DNA from 3 places in the Shewanella indica genome. Region 2 is predicted to be linked to each of the others. Evidence: predicted binding sites of a transcription regulator. Region 2 holds the regulator's gene; each other region holds the start of a gene.
What was found. The regulator sigma-54, encoded in region 2, starts transcription at its own class of promoters, with help from an activator protein. The targets are predictions, from matches to a motif close to GTTGGCACGNNNNTNGNNT.
Positions count from the first base shown of each region.

Region 1: a site for sigma-54 is predicted at 3,218-3,236, ahead of SIL79_RS10585 (nitric-oxide reductase large subunit). Genes of this name have one in related genera too.
Region 3: a site for sigma-54 is predicted at 2,981-2,999, ahead of SIL79_RS13075 (flagellar hook-length control protein FliK). Genes of this name have one in related genera too.

Region 1 covers NZ_JAWXXR010000001.1:2,354,065-2,359,580, forward strand. The annotation lists gene norR (nitric oxide reductase transcriptional regulator NorR) at 1-815, opposite strand, end outside; gene SIL79_RS10585 (nitric-oxide reductase large subunit) at 900-3,173, opposite strand; gene SIL79_RS10590 (potassium/proton antiporter) at 3,688-5,412, shown strand; gene lpxL (LpxL/LpxP family Kdo(2)-lipid IV(A) lauroyl/palmitoleoyl acyltransferase) at 5,464-5,516, opposite strand, start outside.
Region 2 covers NZ_JAWXXR010000001.1:928,184-933,699, forward strand. The annotation lists gene lptA (lipopolysaccharide transport periplasmic protein LptA) at 1-414, shown strand, start outside; gene lptB (LPS export ABC transporter ATP-binding protein) at 411-1,139, shown strand; gene SIL79_RS04280 (RNA polymerase factor sigma-54) at 1,235-2,698, shown strand; gene hpf (ribosome hibernation promoting factor) at 2,730-3,017, shown strand; gene ptsN (PTS IIA-like nitrogen regulatory protein PtsN) at 3,020-3,463, shown strand; gene rapZ (RNase adapter RapZ) at 3,460-4,314, shown strand; gene SIL79_RS04300 (HPr family phosphocarrier protein) at 4,301-4,576, shown strand; gene mgtE (magnesium transporter) at 4,735-5,516, shown strand, end outside.
Region 3 covers NZ_JAWXXR010000001.1:2,908,409-2,913,924, forward strand. The annotation lists gene fliG (flagellar motor switch protein FliG) at 1-53, shown strand, start outside; gene fliH (flagellar assembly protein FliH) at 67-1,041, shown strand; gene fliI (flagellar protein export ATPase FliI) at 1,010-2,350, shown strand; gene fliJ (flagellar export protein FliJ) at 2,475-2,924, shown strand; gene SIL79_RS13075 (flagellar hook-length control protein FliK) at 3,073-4,605, shown strand; gene fliL (flagellar basal body-associated protein FliL) at 4,672-5,196, shown strand; gene fliM (flagellar motor switch protein FliM) at 5,223-5,516, shown strand, end outside.

The DNA.
Region 1 (5,516 bases), 1.4 Mb from region 2:
GCGCGATTGCTGATGGCGCCGGTAAAGGCGCCTTTGACATGACCGAAGAGTTCACTCTCGGCGACCGACTCGGGTAGGGCGGCGCAGTTGAGGTACACCAGAGCCTTGTTGCCTCTGGGCGAGGCGGCGTGTACTGCCTTGGCAACCAGCTCTTTACCCGTGCCGGTTTCACCGAGGATCAATACGTTCAGATCGCTGGGAGCGACCACGGCAATTTCCCGCTTCAGCGCCAACATTTGCGGGCTTTCTCCCAGGAGTTCACTATGGCCGCTTTCCGGCAAAGGTCGACTCTGGCTCTGTAGCGACAGGCTTTCCAACTTATCCAGCAGCAGGGCATTGCCGAGGGAGGCGGCGGCGATGGCGCTCAGGCTTCGCAGCTCTTCATCGCTGAAATCGTCGAACTGGCAAGGGTCCAGACCATCTATGGTCAAGGCGCCTATCAGTTGTTCCTTGTCCAGCAGCGGCAGGCCGATACAGGCATGCACCTTGAGCTTATCTGTATGGGCGGCTATCAGGCCATCGTAGGGATCCGGCAATTGGCTGTCTGCCGGAAAGCGCACCAGATCGCCGGCGCGGGCGATGGCTTCCAGTCTCGGGTGCTCTGTGATGTTGAAGCTGCGACCGAGTACATCGGCCCTGAGGCCATCGATTGCCAGTGGGATAAAGCGATTGCCCTGAAACCTCAGTAGAGCGGCGGCATCACAATGGAGATTGTCCCGTACCGTTGCCAGCAGACGGCTGAATCTGTCGCTGTTTGGCAAACCTGAGGTGATATCCAGCGCGATACGGGTGAGATCGGAATGGCTGAGTGGCATAAGCTGACCTGAATAAAATCCCTGGGGTGAGTCTACCCCAGGGACAGTGGAATGTCATTTTGACATTGTTTGCAGTGTGAGTGGCTAGTGACTGGTAGCAATGGCCAAGCGTTTGGCCTTGACTGCCTGTCGTAACAATCCCAGCAGGAAGGCGCCCAGCAATAAACCACCGACGGAGAAGATGATATCACCGAACATCCGCATCCATACCAGGCGTTCTACCAGCGGGCTGTGGATCACCTCTGCCGAGCGGGCAAACCAGTAGCCATGATCCAGAACGGCAAAGAACTGCACTATGCCCACCGGCAGCAATGACAGGAACAGCATGGCGGCCAGCCCCAGATTCAGGCTCCAGAATGCTCCCTTGAGCCACTTGTCTTCCCAGCGCAGTTTACCGGCAAGTCCTGACAGGCAGAACAACATCAGGCCTATCCCCAACATGCCGTAGACTCCCATAAAGGCGCCGTGGGCGTGGGTGGCCGTGGTATTCAGCCCTTGAATGTAATAGAGGGCAATCGGTGGATTGATCAGGAAGCCCAGTACACCGGCGCCCACCAGATTCCAGAAAGCGGTGGCAACAAAGAACATGATGGCCCAGTGATAGCGTTGCATCCAGGGAGCGGCCCGGCGCAGGCGATAGCTTTCCACCGCTTCAAAACCGATAAGGGCCAGAGGCACCACTTCCAACGCCGAGAAGATAGCGCCCCAGGCGATGACCGAAGTGGGGGTGCCGGTGAAATAGAGGTGATGCAGTGTGCCTATCAGGCCCCCGGTCAGGAAGATCAGGGTAGAGAAGAGTACCGCACCATTGGCACTGCGGGCACGGATAAGGCCAAGACGCACAAACATCAGGGCGATAACCGAGGTGGCAAAGGTTTCAAAGAAGCCTTCAACCCACAGATGTACTACCCACCAACGCCAGTATTCGGCGATGGCAAGGTTAGTGTGTTTACCCATAAACAGCCCGGCACCATAGAAGAGGCCGATGGCGACACAGGAGGCGTAGAGTACCCAGAGCACAGGCTTTAGCTCAGATTCCTGTTTCAGGGCGGGCAACATGGCGCGGCTCACCAGCGCCAGCCAGATCATCAATCCGGCTAACAGCAGCAATTGCCAAACCCGGCCGAGATCTATGTATTCATATCCCTGGTGACCGAAGAGGAAGTTGTTGTCCAGCGAGAAATATTGTTGTACCCCCAGCCATTCACCGGCCATGGAGCCCAGCACCACGACCAGCAGAGCGACCCACAATAGGTTGACACCGAAGCGTTGATATTTGGGCTCGTGGCCGGAAAGCGCCGGCGCGATATAGAGCCCGGTACCGAGCCAGGCCGTCGCTATCCAGAATACTGCCAGTTGAGTATGCCAGGTGCGGGTCACTGAATAGGGCAGGATCTCACTCAAGGGAAAACCGTAAAACTCCTGGCCTTCAACCGCATAGTGCGCCGTGACGCCACCTAGCAGTATCTGCAGCAGAAATAGGCCGATAGCGGTAATGAAATATTTACCCGTGGCCTTTTGTGAAGGGGTGGGTTTGTGTCTGAACAGGGGATCTTCTGTGGCGGGAGCCGACAGCGCTTCATGTTTGCCGGCGGCATGATACCAAACCAGGGCACCGATACCGGCCAGCAGAGTCACTATGCTCAGAATCGACCAGACGATATTGTCTGAGGTCGGTGTGTTGCCCAGTTGCGGATCGTAGGGCCAATTGTTGGTGTAGCTGTAACTGGCATCCGGGCGCTCGGTCACTGCGGCCCAAGCGCCCCAAAACAGGAAGGCATTGAGCTGCTGACGGCGTTCGGCAGATCCTATGGTATTGGTTTTCATCGCATAGGCTTCTCGCAGCTCATTCAGCGCGGGATCGTCACCAAACAAAGATTGATAGTGCTGACTCACTTGCGCCATGGCAGCGATACGGGTGTCGGAAAGCACCACCCGGGTGTGACCTCTCTCATCTGTAGTGACAGTGTTATGGCGCAAATCGTCCCTTAAAGCTTGCTCCAATGCGGCCTGAGTACTCTTGTCCAGGCTATTGAAAGGCTTGTTGTATGTCTCCTTGGCGCGAATATCCAGCCAGGCTTCGGCCTCACGGTGCAGCCAGTCTGCAGTCCAATCCGGAGCCACATAAGCGCCATGGCCCCAGACGGAGCCCAACTGATGCCCGCCCATGGAGCGCCAAACCAGCTGCCCTTGTTCTATGTCCTTGCCGCTGAAAACCACTTGGCCCTGGCTGTCGCTATAGACATCGGCAATCGGTGGTTTTTCCCGATAGATTTCACTGCCGATACTGAGAAGTACAGTGAAAGAAGCGACCAACACAAGTAACAGTGCGATCAGGGTGAATTTTTGTCTGCTCATTGGCATCCCTCTGACAAAGTCTATTTGATAGGTTTTCCTTCATAGAGCAGCTAATGTGCCAAGTTTTATTCTTGTTTTTAATCAGTATCTTACTGTTCTGTGTGTTTTTGGTTGTGTCATTTTGATTGTATTTTGAATGTCTTTTTAACATTACAAAGTGTCATTATGACACTGAATGTTTGCCCTGAAGCCATCACTGATATATTGATGAGGATTCTTGGATTTCAAATTCTTTAGTTGATTGAAAAAATTAAGTTTTTTTCATTAATTTGAGTTTATGTTTCTTTGGCTTCATATTTGATGTTTTATTGGTAAATTTTCTATTTTTTAAGGGGTTACACGGCTTCTTTTGCTGGTCTTTTTCGCTGAAAGCGAAAATAAGTCAACTGTTTCTACTGAAAAATAACCCTAATTAATGATATAATTCCGTTTGTAACCCACGTGTTTTCCGGAGTCTCATTAGAGTCAGGTTTCTCTTTTATTAGCTTCCCCGCATTTTCAACTGGAGGGTCATTTGAACGCAGATATCATCAACAGCTTTTTCCTTGTCGGGGCCTTGCTTGTCGCAGTCAGTGTATTGCTCAGCCCGGTGTCGTCGCGACTCGGTATTCCTATTTTGGTGGTATTTCTTGCGGTGGGTATCTTTGCCGGTGAAGATGGCCCAGGCGGCATAGTATTCAATGACTATTCAGTGGCTTATTTGGTCAGTAACCTGGCGCTGGCTGTTATTCTGCTCGATGGTGGCATGCGTACCCGGGTTGCCAGTTTCAGGGTGGCATTGTGGCCGGCCTTGTCCTTGGCCACTTTTGGGGTGGCGTTAACCACCACGCTGACAGGTTTATTGGCTGCCTGGCTGTTTGATCTCAGCTTACTTCAGGGCATGTTGGTGGGGGCCATTGTTGGTTCGACCGATGCCGCGGCGGTATTTAGCCTGCTCAAAGGCAAAAACGTGAACGAGCGTGTCGGTTCGACACTGGAAATAGAATCCGGCTGCAATGACCCTATGGCCGTGTTTTTGACCGTGACGCTGATTGCTATTCTCGGCAGCAGTGGCGATGAACTCTCGGGCAGCTATCTGGCTCTGAGCTTTATCAAACAGTTTGGCCTGGGCGGGATCCTCGGTGTCGGCGGCGGTTGGCTGCTGTGGCAAGTTATCAATCGCAATCAATTGCCCGAAGGACTCTACTCCATTTTGGTGCTGAGTGGCGCAATGATGATCTTCGCTATCTCCAATGCCCTGGGAGGCAGTGGTATTCTGTCTATTTACCTGGTGGGTCTGTTTCTCGGTAACAAGGCGACCCGTGGCAAACACTCGATTCTCAACGTCCTCGATGGTATGACCTGGCTCAGTCAGATAGGCATGTTCCTGGTACTGGGACTCTTGCTGACGCCATCGGATCTGAAAGATATCGCCTTACCGGGTTTGGCACTGGCCTTTGGGATGATCTTTCTGGCGCGGCCGATTGCGGTTTGGCTTAGTTTGCTACCGTTTCGCAGCTTCCATGACAGAGACAGATGGTTTATCTCCTGGGTTGGGCTGCGCGGCGCCGTACCCATTATTCTCGCGGTATTTCCCATGATGGCGGGGCTGCCACAGGCGCAGCTTTACTTCAACCTGGCCTTCTTCGTGGTGATGGTTTCCTTGCTGCTGCAGGGCAGTACCTTATCCAAGGCGGCGCAGCTGGCCAAGGTGGAGTTGCCCCCCAAACCGGCACCCATATCCCGCGCCGGGGTGGAAATTTATCCCACCAGTGAATGGGAGATATTTGTCTATCGCCTCAGTGAAAACAAATGGTGTATCGGTGAGCCTCTGAGGCGCCTTGCCATGCCGGCGGGAACCCGGATTGCCGCGGTATTTCGCAATAACGAACTGTTGCACCCTTCGGGGAGTACCAGGCTGATGGCCGATGACATTCTTTGTGTGCTGGGGCAAGAGGACGATTTGGAACCTTTGAGTCAGCTGTTCAGTGAGGCGCCAGAAAAACGCGAGGCGCCCCGCTTCTTTGGTGACTTCTTTATTTCAGTGGATGTGATGCTGGCCGATATGGCACCTATTTACGGCATGCAGCTGGAATCCGAATATGAGCAGATGCGGGTTGCCGACTTACTGCAGCAACAACTTGGCAGTCACCCTGTAGTGGGAGATCAATTCCTCTGGCAAGGGCTGGACTGGATTGTCGCCGAGGTGCAGGAAGGGACTGTCAGCCGAGTTGGTTTGAGATTGCCCTCTGAAGACTGAAAAAAAGCGAAGAAATGCCGACCCTGAGTCGGCATTTTTACGGTTATTTTCTTAATAGAGCGAGGGCGTGCTCTCAGTGGGGCGGGTCTTGAACCTGCGGTGCA
Region 2 (5,516 bases):
ATCAAAAACAAGCGCGTGGTATACGGCGGGCCTGTCACAGTCACCCAGGGCAGTTTGAAGCTGCTGGCCGATGAACTCACGGCTTACACTGAGGACAAGAGTGGCGAGCGGATCCTGGTGGCCAAGGGCTCACCTGCCACCTATACCCAGAAGCTGGAAGATGGCCGTCAGGCCAGTGCCAAGGCCAAAGAGATCCACTACAACATAGACAGCCGCATCATGACCTTGATAGGCCAAGCCAAAGTGGAACAGGACGGCAGCGAAGTAACCGCCGAGAAGATAGTCTACGACATCAACAAGCAGCAGCTGGAAGCGGAAAGCAGCGGCAAAGGCCAAGATAGGGTAACCACTGTTATCCAGCCGGAAAACTATCAGGATCTCAATAAGAAAGAACAGCAGCAGGAGCCGCAATGACCAGCACCCTGACGGCACAAAACCTGGCAAAGAGTTACAAGAAGCGCAACGTAGTCAAAGATGTCAGCCTATCGGTCAATACCGGCCAGATCGTGGGGCTGCTGGGCCCCAACGGGGCGGGCAAGACGACTACCTTCTATATGGTGGTTGGCCTGGTGCAGAGTGACAAGGGCCGTATTTTCATTGACGACGACGAGCTGACCTTGGATCCCATGCACCTGCGTGCCCGTAAAGGCATAGGCTATCTGCCACAGGAAGCCAGTATTTTCCGCAAGCTGTCGGTACATGACAACATCATGGCCGTACTGCAAACCCGCAAAGAGCTCAACAGCGACGAGCGCGAGGAACAACTCGAACAGTTGCTGGAAGAATTCCACATTACCCACATACGTGACAGCCTGGGGATGTCCCTCTCCGGCGGTGAACGCCGCCGGGTGGAAATCGCCCGGGCATTGGCCGCCAATCCACAGTTCATTCTGCTGGATGAGCCGTTCGCCGGTGTGGATCCCATCTCAGTTATCGATATCAAGAAAATCATCGAACAGCTTAAGTCCCGCGGTTTGGGGGTGCTGATCACAGACCACAATGTTCGCGAAACGCTCGACGTTTGTGAGCGAGCCTACATTGTCAGCCATGGGCAGTTGATTGCCGAGGGCACACCCGCTGAAATCTTGGACAACCAGCAAGTGCGTGCTGTGTACTTAGGCGAACAATTCAGGCTATAGTTAGGATCATGTCATCCGGCGGCAATTCCGGGTATTATAGTTTGTTATTATTGAATTTTTTCCTTGAAAAATAACGAGTAGGGATTAGCGGTATAATGAAAGCGTCACTCCAGCTCAAATTGGGTCAACAGTTGACCATGACACCTCAGTTGCAGCAGGCAATTCGCCTGCTGCAACTGTCGTCCCTTGAGCTGCAGCAGGAAATCCAGGAAGCCTTGGAAGCCAACCCTCTGTTGGAGATGGCCGAGGACAACCAGGATGACGCTATCGACGACAACCACAAGGAAAACGACGCCGGCGAATTGAGCGTCAAGCAGGAAGATGGTTCCACGGTAGAAACCTCAGAGGCATTGAACAATGAGTCTATGCCGGATGAATTGCCTATGGATACCACCTGGGATGAAGTCTTTACCGCCGCCAGCGCCTCAGGGCCGGCTATGGGCCGTGAAGATGACATGCCCTTCCAGGGTGAAACCAGCGAAGGTCTCTATGAACACCTGGAATGGCAAAAGAACCTGACCCCGTTTTCCGATACCGACGACGCCATTGCCACCGCCATCATAGATGCCATTGACGAGCAGGGCTATCTAACCCAGAGCACTGAGGAGATCCTCGAAGCCATGGGCAACCCTGAGATTGAGCTCGATGAAGTCGAGGCGGTACTCAAGCGGATCCAGCACTTCGATCCCATCGGCATCGCCTCCAGAGATCTGCGCGAATGCCTGCTGATCCAATTGCAACAGTTCAACGCCGACACCCCGCATCTGGCCGACGCCCGCTTGTTGATTGACGAACATCTGGATCTCATCGCTACCCGCGACTTTCGCACCCTAATGCGTAAGACCAAGCTCAAGGAAGATCAACTGCGTGACGCCATCAACCTTATTCAGAGCCTCAATCCCCGCCCCGGTTTGCTGGTGCAGCCGATGGACGAGGAATATGTGATCCCGGATGTCAGCGTCTGGAAGAAGAGCGGCCGCTGGGTAGTGGAGCTCAATCCGGACTGTATGCCCAAACTCGGGATCAACCAACAGTATGCTGCCATGGCCCGTAGCGCCCGCAGCCAATCAGACAGCCAGTTTATTCGTGGTCATCTTCAGGAAGCCAAATGGTTTATCAAGAGCCTGGAGAGCCGCAACGACACCCTGCTCAAGGTGGCCAACTGCATAGTGCAGTTCCAGCAGGGATTTTTTGAATATGGTGAAGAGGCCATGAAACCCATGGTACTCAACGATATTGCCGAGGCGGTCGAGATGCATGAATCGACCATCTCCAGGGTCACCACTCAAAAGTATATGCATACCCCGAGGGGAATATTTGAATTGAAGTACTTCTTCTCCAGCCATGTCGGTACCGAAGATGGCGGAGAATGCTCTTCCACGGCGATCAGGGCTTTTATCAAGAAGCTCGTGGCAGCGGAAAACCAGAAGAAACCTTTGAGCGACAGCAAGATGGCACAACTTCTGGCAGAACAGGGAATCAACGTTGCAAGACGCACCATAGCCAAGTATCGCGAGGCTATGATGATACCACCGTCGAACCAGCGTAAGAGTTTATAAATCCACAGTTGGAAATTGGAGGAATCTTTCTATGCAAATCAACCTGACAGGACATCATATCGAGATCACCGACTCACTGCGTGACTATGTGGAAAGTAAGTTTTCGAAACTTGAACGCCATTTCGAACAGATCAATAATGTGCACGTTGTGCTCAATGTACAAAAACTGCAACAGATTGCCGAAGCCAAGATCAACCTCACAGGCGGCGAAGTCTATGCAACTTCTGAACATGCCGACATGTATGCCGCCATCGACGTTCTGATTGATAAATTGGATCGTCAGGTCATTAAACATAAAGAAAAGCTGACAAAACACTAACGATGGAACTGAGTACCATCCTGCGGCCGGAGTGCACTACCTGTGCCACTCCGGGCAGTAAGAAAAAGGTACTGGAGCTAATTAGCGATCTCGCCAGCGCCCAGTACCCCACCCTTTCCTCTCAAGCGATTTTTGAAAGCCTTTTGGCCCGCGAAAAGATGGGGAGCACAGGTATAGGTAATGGTATTGCGATTCCGCATGGCCGGCTGCCTGATATCACAGAGCCGATTGCCGTGCTGGTCAAATGCGAAGAGCCTATCGCCTTCGATGCCATAGACAACCAACCGGTGGACATACTGTTCGCCCTTCTGGTTCCCGCAGATCAATGCCAACAACATCTGAGTACCCTGTCTGCCATGGCTGAAAAGCTCAGCGACAAAGCAATACTCAAGCAGTTGCGTAAATCCCGCGATGAAACAGAACTCTATCAGGTGATCACAGGATGAAACTCGCTATAGTCTCAGGCCGCTCCGGTTCCGGAAAATCCGTTGCCCTCAGGGTACTCGAAGACCTGGGTTACTACTGTGTGGATAATCTGCCCCTGCCCATGATAGGCAGCCTGCTGGAAAACCTCCGAGGCAGCAATGATCTGGTCGCCATCAGCATAGATGTGCGCAACATGCCGGATCAGGAAAAAGTGCTGGAAAAACAGTTGGCGGCACTGCCGGAAAACACCCAACTGACCAGCTTCTTCCTCAACGCTTCCGATAAAGTACTCCTTAAACGCTACAGCGAAACCCGCAGATTACACCCCCTATCCAAGAGCACTGTCTCGCTGCAAGATGCCATCAAGCACGAAGGTAAGTTGCTGGAGCCTATGTCGAAACTGGTGGATCACTACATAGATACCTCGGCACTGAATATCTATGAACTCAGTGACAAAGTACGGGAAATTCTGCTGGGTAGCGTCGACAAAGAGTTGGTGATCAACTTCGAATCGTTCGGCTTCAAGCACGGCATGCCCCAGGAAGCCGACTTCATGTTTGATGTGCGCTTTCTGCCCAACCCTCACTGGGAACCGGCGCTCAGGCCGCTGACTGGGCTGGATGAGCCGGTACAGGAATTCCTTATCCGTCAGCCACTGGTGAACAAATTTATCTGGCAGATAGAGAATCTGCTGGAAACCTGGCTACCGCACCTTGAACGCAACAACCGCAGCTATCTCACCATAGCCATAGGTTGCACCGGCGGCCAGCATAGATCTGTCTATGTCGCCGACCAGCTGGCCAAGCGTTTTGGCAACAGCAAACACAAGGTACAGGCCCGCCACAGAGAGCTGGGCAATGGCAAAGGTTGAACGGGAAGTCACCATAGTCAACAAGCTGGGCCTGCATGCCCGCGCCGCCACTAAGCTGGCGGTGCTGGCCAGCGAGTTCGAAGCCGATATCACTCTGATCCAGGGCGAGAAAAAGGCCTCGGCCGCCAGCGTGCTTGGGCTCTTGATGCTGGAAACCGGTCAAGGCAAAACCATACGCCTTATTGCCGAAGGCCCGGATGCCGAACCCGCAATGGATGCCATCTGCGCTCTGATAAACGCCCGTTTCGACGAAGCCAGCTGAAGTCTTAGGGAAAGACACAACACAGCAGGCAGTACGGTAAGCCGACGCAGAGCACGCGTGGGACTTGCTCGCCCCTTCCTTAGCACTGCACTCTTTGTTTCTATAACTCCCCTGTCTTGAGGTAACATATCCTCGCTTTGCATCACAGGGGGAACTGCATGCCAATAGAAGCGCTCGACCAAGAGCTGACAGAACAACGTCTTACTCAACTAAACCAAGCTCTTGGCAGTGGTATGTTCGTGCATGTGCGCGACATGCTGCAGCGAATGACAGCTTCGGATATCGCCTTTATTCTCGAATCTTCACCACCACGTACCCGTCAGGTACTCTGGCAACTTGTGGATCAGGAACAGAGCGGTGAGATCCTCGAAGAGCTGGGTGAGGATATGAAAGACCAGCTGATCAGCCTGATGAGTCCTGAGCGCTTGGCACGAGCGACTGCGGGTATGGATACCGATGATCTGGCCTATGTGCTGCGAAGCCTGCCGGATACCCTCTACAAACAGGTACTGCACTCCATGAGTGCCCAAGACAGGGCCAGGGTCGAACAGGCGCTCTCCTATCCGGAAGACAGTGCCGGCAGTCTGATGAACACAGATACCGTGACCCTGAGACCGGACGTCAACGTCGATGTGGTGCTGCGTTATCTGCGTCAAAGAGGCGAGTTGCCCGAAGCCACTGATACCCTCTATGTGGTAGATAGACGCGATGTTTTGCTCGGTGGCGTTAAGCTCTCCACCCTGCTGACCTGTAACCCCACCGCCGGGATCCGCAGCATAATGGATCCCGAGCTTGAGAGTATTCCCGTCACCATGCCGGACAATGAAGTGGCCCAGCTGTTTGAACGCCATGACTGGGTTTCGGCGCCAGTGGTCGACAGTGAAGGCCATCTGCTTGGTCGAATCACCATTGATGATGTGGTGGATGTTATCCGCGAAGA
Region 3 (5,516 bases), 2.0 Mb from region 2:
CCGATGCCGGAGAGATTATGCTCGGTGGCGGCGGCAGTGAAGAATTCCTCTGACAGGCGAATTTGAATGACAGACAAAAAGGTGCCCCACAACATTTTGCCGCCGGATGAAGCAGACGAGTTTGTTCATTGGCAGTTGCCCGATGTGGGTGACGCCATGCCGCTTAAGCCGAGTAACCTGTTTGGTCACAAACCTGGACGCATAGAGCCCAAGGCTGCCGAAGAAGTTATTTCGCCACCGACTTTGGCTGAAATCGAATCTATCCGCGAGCAAGCCGAGCAGGAAGGTTTTGCCGAAGGTAAGGAGCAAGGGCTGGCCAAAGGCCTGGAGGAAGGGCGTCTTCAGGGCTTGGAACAGGGCCACAGTGAAGGTTTTTCCCAGGGGCTTGAGCAAGGCCGGGAAGAAGGCCTACAGCAGGCCGCCGCCATGATAGAACGTTTCGATGCTTTGCTCGCTCAGTTCGAGGCGCCGCTGGCGCTGCTGGATACCCGGATAGAAGAATCGCTACTGACCTTGGTCGCCACTTTGGCGCGCAATCTTATTGCCCATGAATTGAAAACCCATCCGGAACATATACTGGCGGCGCTCAGGCAAGGGATAGATGCCCTGCCACTCAAAGAGCAGAAAGTGAATCTGCGCCTGCATCCCGAAGATATGGCTTTGGTCAGCGAGCTCTACGGTGAAGAACAACTGGCACGTAACCGCTGGACACTGGAAGCCGATCCCGGCCTCAACCGGGGCGATTGTGTGGTGGACAGCCAACGCTCGCAAGTGGATATGCGTCTGGAAACCCGTTTGGACGGGGTGTTTGCCAATCTTGAAGCCGAACAATCCATGTTGGCGAAAAGGGCTGCTCAGCAGCAGGCCGCAATAGACGATAGGCCAAGCCCGCCTATACCGGACAGCGAGCAGGGGCAAACGCTTGCAGATGAACAAACAGCCGTTGTGAGCGACAAGGCCGAGACCGCAAGTCAAGAGGGCGAACAGCCCAGCGAAGGAGACGCTCATGATGCAGCAGCGCCGAAGCCAACTGCTGAGTGAACTCAAACACTTGGCCGAAAAGCAAGCGCCGTTTCAAGCGGTTGCCAGCGGCCAGTTGGTGCGGGTGGTTGGCCTGACGCTGGAAGCCAGTGGTTGCCGGGCGCCGGTCGGTAGTCTCTGTGCCATAGATACCATGGCGGGTAAGCTTATTGCCGAGGTGATAGGTTTTGACGATGAGCTATTGTATCTGATGCCGGTGGAAGAACTCAGGGGCGTGCTGCCCGGAGCCAAAGTGATGCCGCTTGGTGAGCAAACCGGGCTCAGCGTTGGTTTGAGTCTTCTTGGTCGGGTGCTGGACGGTAACGGCCAGCCGCTCGATGGTATGGGCGCCCTGCACACAGACGAACAAGCCTCGCGCCACAGCCCGGCAATCAACCCCTTGGCCAGACGGGCGATTACCGAACCGCTCGATGTAGGCGTCAGAGCCATCAATGCCATGCTTACCGTGGGCAAGGGCCAACGTATGGGGCTCTTTGCCGGCTCCGGCGTGGGTAAGAGTGTGCTTCTTGGCATGATGACCCGCGGCACCACGGCCGACATTATTGTGGTTGGCCTGGTGGGGGAGCGTGGCCGGGAAGTAAAAGAGTTTATCGAAGAGATCCTGGGCGCAGAGGGACGGGCCCGCTCTGTGGTCATAGCTGCTCCGGCAGATACCTCCCCCTTGATGCGCCTTCGCGCCTGCGAAACCTCGACTCGGATAGCCGAGTATTTTCGCGATCTCGGCTATGATGTTCTGCTGTTGATGGATAGCCTGACCCGTTATGCCCAGGCGCAGCGGGAAATCGCTCTGGCGGTCGGTGAGCCGCCGGCAACCAAAGGCTATCCGCCTTCGGTATTTGCCAAGTTGCCCCGTTTGGTGGAGCGCGCCGGTAATGGCGGTGAAGGGCAGGGCTCGATCACTGCCTTCTATACTGTGCTTACCGAAGGGGATGATCAGCAAGATCCCATTGCCGATGCCTCGCGGGCCATTTTGGACGGTCACATAGTGCTGTCGCGGGCCTTGGCCGACTCAGGACATTATCCGGCGATAGACATTGAAGCTTCCATCAGCCGGGTGGCACCTATGGTGATAAGTGAGGCGCACCTCGAAGCGATGCGGCGCGTCAAGCAGGTGTATTCGCTCTACCAGCAAAACCGGGATCTGATCTCCATCGGTGCCTATTCCCAAGGCTCGGATCCGCGTATCGACAACGCCATACGCCTGCAACCCGCCATGAACGCCTTTTTGCGGCAGGGGATGCGCGATGCTATTAGTTTCAGTGATTGCCAGCAGATGTTGGGGCAGCTTGCAGCCCAATGTAAGGTGTAATATCACTCTGTGCATGGGTTTTGGGGCTCGACAAAAAAGTGCTGAGAATAGGGTAGCCAGAGCCTGATTGAGAGAGTCGGGTTAAGGCCCGCAAGGCAGGCAATTTTAAGGAATAGTAATACAGATGGCGAAACCCGATCCTTTGCACACAGTGTTGAAACTGGCGGTCGAAGCCGAAGAGCAGGCGGCACTGCAGCTTAAAGCCGCGCAAATGGAATGCCAGAGGCGCAAGTCTCAGTTGCAGGCGCTGCAGGAATACCGTCTTGACTATATGAAGCAACTCGATGCCCAGCAGGGGCAGAGCATTGGCGCCTCCTATTACCAGCAGTTTCATCGATTTGTGCGTCAGGTAGATGATGCCATAGGGCAACAACTCGCCGTGGTTGCCGAGGCCGATAAGCAGCGGGGCTATCGGCAGCAACATTGGCTGGAGAAGCAGCAAAAGCGTAAGGCGGTGGAGATGTTGCTGGAGAAAAAAGCCCTGCAGGCCGAAGCCAAAGCCGCCAAACAGGAGCAAAAACTCATCGATGAGTTTGCTTCCCAGCAGTTTTTTCGTCGCAAGCTCAACCACTGAGCTTCCACAGACTTTCATTCCCGGGTAGTTCTTCGATTATCCATTCTATTTTATTTGTTGGCGTGAATTTTGCTTTGTTTGAGGCAGAGACATTAATTCTGACTCGGCCTATCTTTATCTATTGAGGGCCTAGGTGCTGGAGGAAGGCATGCAGCAGTTATCCAATATCCTGATCGGCAATGCGGGCGGCAAGGGAGTTTCCGCCACAGATGCACTACAATCTACTGATAACGAAGCTTTTTTCGCCGCTTATCAACAGGCGCAGACTAAATTTTCATTCGACTCACAAAGCGTTAAGCCGACATTTACCGGCGGCAGTCTTGATAGTGAAAACCTCCATGCTGAACAGGCCGTTGATGTCTCGCTCATTTTGGGGCAGATAGCCATGGGCAAGAACTTGCCGTCTGAAGACGGCACTATGGTCACCGCTATGGCCACCGAAGTCGATGAGCAAAGTCTGCTAACACAGATTGCCGCACTTACTGGGCTCAAGGAAGATGAGATCAAGGCCATGTCTCCCGAAGAACAGATACAGCTCCTGGAAAACCTTAAACAGAGTGGTGTCGAGCTTGGCATAGTAGCGATAGATAGCCCGGAAGGTGCAGAACTGATTACCGCTGACGAAAGTGACGAGAGTGAACAAGACAGCGCCAAACTGACCGATACTGATCAGGAAGCGGCAAGCAAAGGCGATAGCGAAGCAGAGGATGAAACCTTAGATGCTCCTTTGCTGGCTCTTGATAAGACGGTTACGGCAGATAAGGCCAAGTCTCAGCAAGGCGAGCAACAAATGGGCTGGGCGGATGCTGATAAGTCAGCGCGTAAGGCGGCGACTCAGGATGGTATGGCAGCTGTGGTTCGTGAAGCTGTGCTCAATGCCACAGAGGAAAAGAGTGACAAGATCTTGGCGCAAAGCGTAATTGCCGATAAGGCCAAGACAGATACTGCCGGCAAGTTGGGTGCTGCGGTGACCGCGGCGGCAACGGCTGTTGGCGCTGACGGCAAGAGTGACAAAGCTGTCGCCAAGGATGTTCTCGCCAGCTTAGTCAAGGCTGAGGTGAAAGGTACTCAGACTGCTGCCGAGGTGCGAAGCCCTGTGAGTGACGCCATACATCAGGCGCTAAAGGGTGATGCGGCATCAACCCAGACAGATATCAGCCCATTCCAGCAACAGCTGCATCAACAAGGATTACAGCCTCCCCAGCGGGGAGAGATGGCCCAATATCAACTGTCGTTGAGGCAGGGGATGGAGCAATCACTGCAAACCGCCGATATGGTGCAACGCTTTGCTCCCGTGATGCGGCAACAGTTGATCACCATGGTCAGTAATGGTGTGCAACAGGCTGAAATTCGTCTCGACCCACCTGAGCTTGGAGCCATGATGGTCAGGGTTCAGGTGCATGGCGATCAGACCCAAGTGCAGTTCCATGTCACCCAACCGCAAACCCGGGATATGCTGGAACAGGCTATGCCCAGATTGAGAGAAATGTTGCAGGAGCAGGGAATGAACCTGGCCGATAGCCATATTTCCCAAGGTGGTCGTGAGCAAGGCGAGCAGCAAGGTGGCAATGGCGGTGGTTTTGCCCAGGAGAGCACCAACGGTGAAATTTCCGTCGAAGAAACGGTACAAAGCACAAATCACACAACAAGTTATGGCTCGGGTATAGATTATTACGCCTGAGCAGGTAACCTATAGGGATGGCATTTTTCCGCGGGCAGTGCGGTTGATTAAGGGATAGGAAAGAGGATGGCAGAGCAAGAAGAGCTTGAGCTGCAAGAGGCGCAGGCGCCTAAAAGTAGAAAGAAACTCTTTATCTTCGGTGGCATAGGTCTGGTGGTGTTGCTGCTGATTGGCGCTGGCTTGTGGTTTTTCCTGGGTGGCTCAGATGATTCTGCGAACGATGCAGCCAAGGGGGAGCAGGGTACCGAAGTCACTCAGGTCAACGACAGCAGGGAAGCCTTCTATGTCGCTATGCCCAGACCATTTCTGTTCAACCTGCCGGGGGCCAACCGTTCCAGGCTGGTGGAGATCAAGGTGCAGCTTATGGTGCGGGGCAGTGATGACGATGTCACTATCAGGAAGCATGTTCCATTGATTGAAGATGCACTGCTGACTACCTTCAGCGGTGCCGATGTCGAAAAGCTCAGCAGCCAGGCGGGTAAGGATGAGCTCAGGCAGTTGGCGCTGCTCAATGTGCAAAACACGCTGCAACCGGTAACAGGCCGAAAAGTGGTTGAGAAAGTGCTGTTTACCGGCTTTGTGATGCAGTAACAGGGACAAGAGGCGAAGGCAATATCGTGAGTGATTTATTAAGCCAAGACGAAATTGATGCGCTGCTGCATGGCGTGGACGACGTCGAAGAAGATGATTCGCAGGAGTCGACTCTTGAAGCTCAGTCCTATGACTTTTCTTCACAGGATCGTATCGTCCGTGGCCGGATGCCGACCCTGGAAATTGTCAACGAGCGCTTTGCCCGTCACCTGCGGATCAGCATGTTCAACATGATGCGCCGGGCCGCCGAAGTCTCCATTAACGGCGTACAGATGCTCAAGTTTGGTGAGTATGTGCACACTCTGTTTGTGCCAACCAGC